Regions from separate parts of the uncultured Pseudomonas sp. genome, predicted to be linked through region 3. Evidence: predicted binding sites of a transcription regulator. Region 3 holds the regulator's gene; each other region holds the start of a gene.
The links. Region 3 encodes FliA, which starts transcription of late flagellar genes. Its sites were predicted from a motif close to CTAAAGTTTNNNNNNNNNNNGCCGNTAA; they were not measured.

Region 1 (2,201 bases), 900 kb from region 3:
CATATAGGGCGTGATCAAGCCAAAAGTCAGCACACAGGCGATCAAACGACGGTCGAGCTTCAGCTTGCTCAATACATACAGCAGCGGCGGTACCAGCAGCGGGATAAAGGCAATGTGAATCGGCAGGATGTTCTGCGAAGAAATCGCCACCACCAGCAGCAATGCGAGCAGCAGCCACTTAAGCAGCCCTGCGCCCTTACTGTCCTGCTGACCGACCATAGCCAACGCCTTGTCCGCCAACGCGTGGGCCAAACCGGATTTGGCAATCGCCACGGCAAATGCACCCAGCAACGCGTAGGACAAAGCAACCTTCGCGCCGCCGCCTAGGCCATTGTGAAAGGCCGTCAGCGAGCCTTCAAGGCCCAAACCGCCGAGCAAGCCACCGGCTAATGCACCGACTATTAGGGCTACAACCACATGCACGCGGCACAAGCTGAGAATCAGCATGATCCCCACTGCCGCAACGACTGCGTTCATCGATTTACTCCCGCAATTAAATAGGTCCGCGAAGGTTTCAAGCTTCTGTGGATGCTGCGCCGGTCCGGCGAAGGGCGCGTACTCTGCACAAACCTGAACGAGCTGTCAAAACAGCTGTAAATTATTTTATACATAGCGTCGCTAATTTCGATTACCCTGCCCTTTAAAGGCTCTTCCTGCCCGTAACTTGCCGCGCTTTACGCACCCTAAAACTTAAAGAAAAGTGCCTAAGCGCCGATAGGTGCTGTAAGCCACAGTCATAAAAAGGTCCTGATAATGCTGTTCAGCCGACTCTCCATCCAGTTGAAGATCACCCTGCTGGCAGGCTTGTGCTTGCTGGCCGTTGTTGCCGTTCTCGTTTCGGCTTCGGTCATTCAGGCCTCGCGCAGTGCCGAACTGGTCAAGCAGGCCAGCTCGTCGATGCTGCAAGAGTCAGCGCAATTGCGCATGACTGCCCGTGGTGAGTCACAGGCCCTGCAAATGCAGCGTTACTTTATGGATGCCTATCAATACGGGCGGAGTGCGGCTTCTCAGGTGTTGTTTATTCGTGAGCAAGCGGAAAAGCGTTTTCTTGATGCCTTCGACCTGCGTGAAGACCTGACTCGACAAGTGCACAGTGCTCTGGAAGCCAACCCAAGTTTGTTGGGCATCTACGTAGCCTTTGAGCCGAACGCCCTGGACGGTAAGGACGAACTGTTCGTCGATCAGGCAAGCCTGGGCAGTAATGACAAAGGCCGCTTCTCGATCTACTGGTCGCAAGGCAAGAGCGGGGATCTGGTTTCCGAAAGCTTGACCGAAGAAAACCTCGCCGACGCAACCCCGGGTCTCAGCGGTGCGCCTTACAACGCCTGGTACAGCTGCCCGCTTGAGAAAAACAAAGTGTGCCTGCTCGACCCCTATATCGATGACGCCGACGGGGTGAAAACCCTGATGACCAGTATTGCCTTCCCCCTCGAACAGGCCGGCAAAGTTATTGGCGTTCTCGGCGTGGATATCAGCCTGGCCAGCCTGCAAGAGCTTAGTAACGCGGCGCATAAAGACCTGTTTGATGGCGCCGGGCATGTCAGCATTATCAGCCCGGCCGGTTTAATGGCCGCGCACAGCCGTGACAGCAGCCTGCTCGGCGACAAGCTGGAGAAGGCCTTTAGCGAACAGCATGGCGATATGCTGCGCATGGTGGCCAACAATCGCCCAGAGGTGCTGCACCACAACGGCACCCTGCAGGTGCTGCAGCCGATATTGCCGACTCCTGAATCGCAGCCCTGGGGCGTGTTGATGGAAGTACCCGAGGAGGTGCTGCTCGCGCGGGCAACTCAGCTAGAAGCCGAGATGGATAAGATGAACACGCACAGCAGCGCCATCGCCTTAGGCGTGGGTCTTGCTGCCGGGGTCGTGGGCATCCTGCTTATTTGGCTGACGGCCTTGGGCGTAACCCGGCCGATTCTGGGCGTCGCGGCGATGCTCAAAGATATTGCCAGCGGTGAAGGTGACCTGACCCGCCGCCTGGACTATGCCAAGCAGGATGAACTGGGCGAACTGGCCAGTTGGTTCAACCGCTTCCTCGACAAACTTCAGCCGATCATTGCCGACGTCAAACGCAGCGTGCAGGACGCCCGCAGCACCGCAGACCAATCGGCGCTGATCGCCAGCCAGACCAGCGATGGCATGCAGCAGCAATACCGTGAGGTCGATCAGGTGGCCACTGCGTTCCAAGAAATGAGCGC
Region 2 (2,201 bases), 3.9 Mb from region 3:
GGTGAAGGCCACCAGGCGGCCGTTGCTGGCAATCAGCGCCATCTGCCCGGCACCCTCGTAGAGCTGGGTAGCCGCGTTGCTGAGGAAGTCCTGGATGGACTGCAGCGACAGGTCGACGCCGACCACGCCGCGGAATTGCCCCTTGACCATAAGCGGTACGTTGAACGACGACATCAGCACCATCTTGCCGTCTATTTCGTAGGGCGCGGGGTCAACGATGCAAGCTTGTTGGCGTTCTTTGGTGCACAGATAGTACTCGCCCTCACGTACGCCGGTAGGCAGCAGGGTCGTGCCTTCAATATTTTCGCCAAGAGCCTCAACCATCAGGCTGCCGTCCGCTTTGCGATACCACCAAGGCATAAAGCGCCCACTGGAATCGTAGCCTTGCTCGGTCTGCCCGGCGTAAAGGTCGTCGTTACCGTCGAAGGCGTTCGGCTCCCAGCCGATAAAGGCATCGAGCAGCTTGGGGTTCTCTGCCACGGTCTGGCGCACCAGATTCGACAGTTCCTCGCGGCTGATGCTCAGCGCCGGGTTGCCGCTGGCATCCTCGCTGCCCAGCAGCATATTGGTTTGCGCCAGGCTGCGGGCGACCGTCAGTGGGTATTCCAGCTCGCGCTGGATCTGCCGCACCTGGCCTTGGGCCAGGGCAATCAGGCGTTGCTGGATGTCGTCCTCTACCTGCGCCTGACTGCGCGCCTGCACCAGTTCCTGGGTGCGGATGCCGGAAAATATTGCATAAAGCATCAGTGCCACGACCACAGCAAGCACGCTGGCTCCTGCAAAGACGAGGACGGAAAACTGGATGGACTTGAGCTTCATTACGCCTCCAGGCGAGATCTTGTTATGCGTGCTCTGGTTATCGGCCAGACGTGGGCAAAGCCTTAATTATCGGTGCTCGCTGAGTCGTATGACGAGCCGGCAAGTGCTGTCTGGTAGTTGCCCGGCAGTGGTGCGAGGCCTAGCATACGTTGCTGTTTCAATTGGAGAAGCACGGATGAGCCCTTTATCTCGAATCACCGGCCTGACTGCGGCCTTGTTGCTGGTTGGTTGCCAGGCTGTTAATACCACCAGTGGCGGCGCAGTAGGTGTTGAACGTAAGCAGTACATGTTCGGCGCGCTCTCGACTCAAGAAGTCAATCAGATGTACGCGCAGTCCTATCAACAGACCCTGGGTGAGGCTTCCAGCAAGGGTGTGCTGGATAAAACCAGCAACAACGCCAAGCGCCTGCGTTCGATTGCCGATCGCCTGATCAAGCAGGCACCGCTGTTTCGCCCGGATTCGGCGCAGTGGCAGTGGGAAGTCAACCTGATCAAGAGCCCCGAGCTGAACGCCAACTGTGGTCCCGGCGGCAAGATCATTTTCTACAGCGGCATCATCGATAAGCTGAAACTGACTGATGACGAGATTGCCGCGATCATGGGCCACGAAATGGCTCACGCCCTGCGTGAACACAGCCGTGAGGCGATGTCCAAGGCCTATGGCATCGAGATGGCCAAGCAGGGCGCGGGTGCCTTGCTCGGTCTGGGCTCCGACTCCCTGGCGCTGGCTGATGCCGCAGTGCAGTACGGCATGACCCTGCCCAATAGCCGTGGCAATGAGAACGAGGCCGACCTGATTGGTTTGGAGTTGGCCGCCCGTGGTGGTTTCAACCCCAACGCCGCCATCAGCCTGTGGCAGAAGATGGCGTCCGTCAGCGAAGGTTCGCCGCCTGAGTTTATGAGTACTCACCCGTCGTCAAACAGCCGGATTGCTGCGTTGCAGGCGGCGATTCCCAAAGTAATGCCGCTGTACGAACGCGCGCGCTAAGCCGCTGTGAATAAAAAAGCCCCGCTCGCATACGGGGCTTTTTGTTGGCTGGCGTTCGATGCCCTAAGGCAGCGCCTTGGCCGCAAAGGGCTGGCTGGGCAGGCCCAGTTGTGAGCGGAAGCTTTCCATGTCGAACATGGTGCAGATTTCCTGGATTTCGTTGCTCGAGGTCAGCGTCCAGAAGGCCATGGCCGAGATAGTCAGCACTTTGTCGCTGGGTTGATAGCCGAGCGCGGGCCGCTGGATGGTGCCGATCAGGGTGCTCCACGTCACCACTTTGTAATCCTCGGCAATGCATTCCTCAACCATCACCTGCAGGTCCGGCATGGCGTGGCGGATGTCCTGGACCATCTGAGCAAATGCCGAGCTGGCCAGTGGTCGGCCAATAAACGAG
Region 3 (2,201 bases):
GCCAGAAACAACTCAACGCGCTTGGCCAACTCACGAAAACCATCGGCGCTCATCTCGCGGCGCATAAAGCGCCCCCAGTCGGCACTCAGGCTGTGCGCCTCATCACTGAGGCCATTCACCAGCGGTGCGCTCAACTCGACCAAATCCATGGTGCGATTGGCCGCTTTCTCGGTCATCGTCACCACATAATTCAGACGTTCGGTGGCATCGGTGATTTGCGACACTTCAGTGGCATGCGGCACACGGGGGTCAAGCTGAAAGTTGACGATGGCGTTATGCAGCTCACGGGTTAGCTTGCCAACCTCGTGATACAGACCACGGTCTCGCGCCTTGTTCAGCTCATGTATGAGCTGCACCGCTTCACCAAAGTTGCCTTGCTCGAGGCTGTCAACCAGTTGGCGAGCGTTGTGCTTCAGGGACGTCTCAAGCTCACCCTGAACGGAATCTTTACGTTCCATAGAACCTCATGGCAGACATCAGCCGTTGACCCGCTCGAATATCTTCTCAATCTTTTCTTTCAGTACCTGGGCCGTGAACGGTTTGACCACATAACCGTTAACCCCAGCCTGAGCGGCTTCGATGATCTGATCGCGCTTGGCTTCAGCAGTAACCATCAGTACCGGTAGGCTTTTCAGGCGCTCATCTGCACGCACGGCGCGCAGCAAATCGATACCGGTCATGCCTGGCATGTTCCAGTCCGTCACCAGAAAGTCGAAGCTACCGCTTTGCAGCATTGGCAACGCCGTAGTGCCATCATCGGCCTCTGCGGTGTTGGTGAACCCCAAGTCACGCAGGAGGTTCTTGATGATCCGTCGCATCGTTGAAAAGTCATCAACGATGAGGATTTTCATGTTCTTGTCCAAGTCGACCTCCGTACAGTCCCAGCGCACCCAGCAACCTGCATGCGCCTTTAATCGTGAAACCAGCAGCGTTAGCGAAGCAACTCAGCGTGCGCGCCACTCACCCAGGCGGGCGCGCAGACGAGCGGCACACTGACTGTGCAGTTGGCTTACGCGTGATTCGCTCACCCCCAACACTGCGCCGATCTCTTTAAGGTTCAATTCTTCATCGTAATACAGTGCTAACACCAAGCGCTCGCGCTCCGGCAGGTTGCCGATGGCATCCGCCAAGGCCGCCTGAAAGCGTTCATCTTCCAGATCACGAGAAGGTTCGAGGTGGTGGCTGCCAGCGTCTTCACCCAGCTCGCCATGCTCGCCGTCCTGTAACAGGTCGTCGAAGCTAAACAGGCGGCTGCCTAAAGTGTCGCCAAGAATGCCGTAGTAATCTTCGAGACTCAATTGGAGTTCGGCCGCAACCTCTTGATCTTTAGCGTCTCGGCCGGTTCTGGCCTCAACTTTTCGAATTGCATCACTGACCATGCGGCTATTGCGATGCACCGAACGCGGTGCCCAGTCGCCTTTGCGCACCTCATCGAGCATGGAACCGCGAATGCGGATACCGACGAATGTCTCGAAGCTGGCACCTTTACTGGAATCGTATTTTTTTGACGCTTCGAGCAAGCCGATCATTCCGGCCTGAATCAAATCGTCAACCTGCACACTGGCCGGTAAGCGCGCCAACAGGTGATAGGCAATGCGTTTGACCAGAGGCGCATAGCGCTCGATCAGCTGGTGCTGGGAATCCTGCGCCTGCGCTTTGCTATACATACGAAGTCCAGAGGCTGCTGTCATATGGCCGGGTCTGCAATCGGTTGCTGCACCAGACGCTCAACGAAAAACTCCAAATGGCCACGCGGGTTGGCCGGTAACGGCCAGGCGTCGACTTTCTGGGCTATCGCCTTGAACGCCAGTGCGCACTTCGAACGAGGGAAGGCTTCGTAGACCGCGCGTTGCTTCTGCACGGCCTTGCGCACTGATTCGTCGTACGGCACGGCACCGACATACTGCAGGGCAACGTCGAGAAAACGATCAGTGACTTTGGTCAACTTAGCAAAGAGGTTACGACCCTCCTGCGGGGTATGGGCCATGTTGGCCAAGACCCGAAAACGATTCATGCCGTGATCGCGGTTGAGCAATTTGATCAACGCATAAGCATCGGTGATCGAGGTCGGCTCGTCGCACACCACCACCAGTACTTCCTGCGCGGCACGGACGAAGCTGACCACGCCATCACCAATACCTGCGGCGGTGTCGACAATCAGCACATCGAGGTTATCGCTGATATCACTGAATGCCTGGATC
Region 4 (2,201 bases), 1.6 Mb from region 3:
AAATTGCAGATTGCCAGCTCACTGAACTTAGCCATCAGCGATAACGGCAAGAAGATCTTCCAGAACATCACCAATGCTGAGCGGGTATCCAGCAGCCTGACCGTCAGCCCTGCCGGCTCGACCCTTAGCGTCTCCAATGCCTTGGTGCAGGATGAAGTCGCATTTGCCGCCACCCCGGCATTTCCCGAGGCGGGTATCAGCGTGGTGTTCGGTAATCCCGACGCGGCCAGTTATGAAGTGTTCAAGTACGGTACTGCTACCCCAGCCTTGGCCACCGGCAAGCTGGATAGCAACCCAGATCAGAGCGATAAACTGGTTTTCCGTGGCGTGACCCTGCAATTTGATGGCGTGCCCGTTGGCGGTGAAACTGTCGTGGTCGGTGCCAAGTCGGCTATCAGTGTCGCGGCTTCGAGCAATCCGGCGCAGAGTCTGAGCGTAGCCGTTACAGACCCCGCCGCGACTTATGCCGCGTTTACTCCTGCCAGCCAGCTGAGCTTTACAATTGAGGCTGAACCCTTACCCTCGACTGACTTCAACTTTGCTGCGCCCTACGCCTTGACCCCTGGGTTTTCCAGTGTGGCTACGGCTTATCCGCTGACCCTGCAAAGCAATGGTTTGTCGATCACCCTGGCCACTCCCCCAGTGGCCGGAGACACCTTCACCCTTGGCCGCCAGGCAGAAGAAAAGCAGGGCATTCTCGACACCATCGCCAATTTACGCATGGCCTTAGAGAGCTCTATCGATAGCCCGGCCGGCAATCGCGCGACCCGTGATGCGGTAGCGGCGGCATTGAGCAATATCGACTTGGGCATGAGCACCGTGGACAGCGTGCGCGGTGAAATCGGCGCGCGCATGAACATTATCGACACCACCCAAGTCGACAATGACGATGTCACCTTGGTCAACAAAGGTGTGCAGGCCAACCTGCGTGAGCTGGATTACGCCGAGGCGCTGTCGCGGCTGTCATTCCAGACCATCATTCTTGAGGCGGCCCAGCAGAGCTACGTCAAGATCAGCAGCCTCAACTTGTTTAACAAGCTGTAGGGTGGGCCGCGCAGCGGCGTAACCCACCGCGTTTTTGGCGTTAGCCATTGTTGGTGGGTTACGCGGTGCACAGGCTCATCGGTGTCTGTAAATACGCGGCCCAGCGCCGCTAACCCACCCTACATAAGGTCAAGACGTGCGACGGCTCCTTGGCAGCCCTTGGGTTTACGGTGATCAAGCGCGGCAACAAGCTGTTTTTAAACACCAAAAAAACTGCAAGAGTTTTTTAAAAAACTCCTAAAGCTCCCGCAGCAAGCGCCGATACAAAGTACGAATGCGAACTTTATGGGTGCCTGGGCAAAGCCCGCCCAAGCTCGCACGCTCAGGCAAACACGTTAGTCCTTGGAGGACACCATCATGGCCTTAACAGTTAACACCAACATTGCGTCGCTCAATACTCAGCGCAACCTGACCAGCTCGTCGAATGCCCTGAACACCTCGCTGGAGCGCCTGTCCACCGGTTCGCGCATCAACAGCGCCAAAGACGACGCCGCCGGCCTGCAAATCTCCAATCGTCTGACCAGCCAGATCAGCGGCCTTAACGTGGCGGTGCGTAACGCCAACGACGGTATCTCTCTGTCGCAAACTGCTGAAGGTGCCCTGCAGCAGTCCACTAACCTGCTGCAGCGCATGCGTGACCTGTCCATTCAGTCCGCCAACGGCTCTAACAGCGACTCAGATCGCGCCTCGCTGCAGAAAGAAGTGTCTGCGCTGCAGAGTGAATTGACCCGAATCGCCGATACCACCACGTTTGGTGGTCGTAAGTTGCTTGATGGTTCGTTCGGTACCTCAAGTTTTCAAGTAGGCTCAAACGCGTTTGAAACTATCGACGTAACCTTGAAAAATGGCTCGGCCAGCGCAGTTGGCTCGTTCCAGACCAATAGTGCAACAGGCACAACTAATACTGCTAAAGTTGTTGATAACTTAGGTATACCCGGTGCCTTTGGTACTGCTACAACACCTGCAAGCTTGTTTGCCGCAGGTACGCTTTCTGTGGTTGGTGGTGGTCAAACTGCAGACATTTCGGTTGGTAGCACCGAGAGTGCCAAGTCGTTGGCCGCTAAGTTTGATGGCGCGATCCCTGGGCTTAGTGCTACGGCAAGAACAGTATTCACTGCGGATGTGGCTGTAAGTTCTGCTGATCAAAACTTAAATTT

Region 1: Q0V31_RS15350 (methyl-accepting chemotaxis protein) is a predicted target of FliA. The motif match lies at 691-718, and genes of this name have one in related genera.
Region 2: Q0V31_RS01420 (methyl-accepting chemotaxis protein) is a predicted target of FliA. The motif match lies at 857-884, and genes of this name have one in related genera.
Region 4: Q0V31_RS12125 (flagellin) is a predicted target of FliA. The motif match lies at 1,282-1,309, and genes of this name have one in related genera.

The regions. Positions count from the first base shown of each region.
Region 1 covers NZ_OX044366.1:3,245,147-3,247,347, reverse strand. The annotation lists gene Q0V31_RS15355 (Na+/H+ antiporter NhaC family protein) at 1-477, opposite strand, end outside; gene Q0V31_RS15350 (methyl-accepting chemotaxis protein) at 754-2,201, shown strand, end outside.
Region 2 covers NZ_OX044366.1:290,395-292,595, reverse strand. The annotation lists gene Q0V31_RS01420 (methyl-accepting chemotaxis protein) at 1-819, opposite strand, end outside; gene Q0V31_RS01415 (M48 family metallopeptidase) at 995-1,807, shown strand; gene Q0V31_RS01410 (ketosteroid isomerase-related protein) at 1,871-2,201, opposite strand, start outside.
Region 3 covers NZ_OX044366.1:4,142,663-4,144,863, forward strand. The annotation lists gene Q0V31_RS19285 (protein phosphatase CheZ) at 1-458, opposite strand, end outside; gene Q0V31_RS19290 (chemotaxis response regulator CheY) at 477-851, opposite strand; gene fliA (RNA polymerase sigma factor FliA) at 945-1,691, opposite strand; gene fleN (flagellar synthesis regulator FleN) at 1,688-2,201, opposite strand, start outside.
Region 4 covers NZ_OX044366.1:2,572,250-2,574,450, forward strand. The annotation lists gene Q0V31_RS12120 (flagellar hook-associated protein 3) at 1-1,044, shown strand, start outside; gene Q0V31_RS12125 (flagellin) at 1,402-2,201, shown strand, end outside.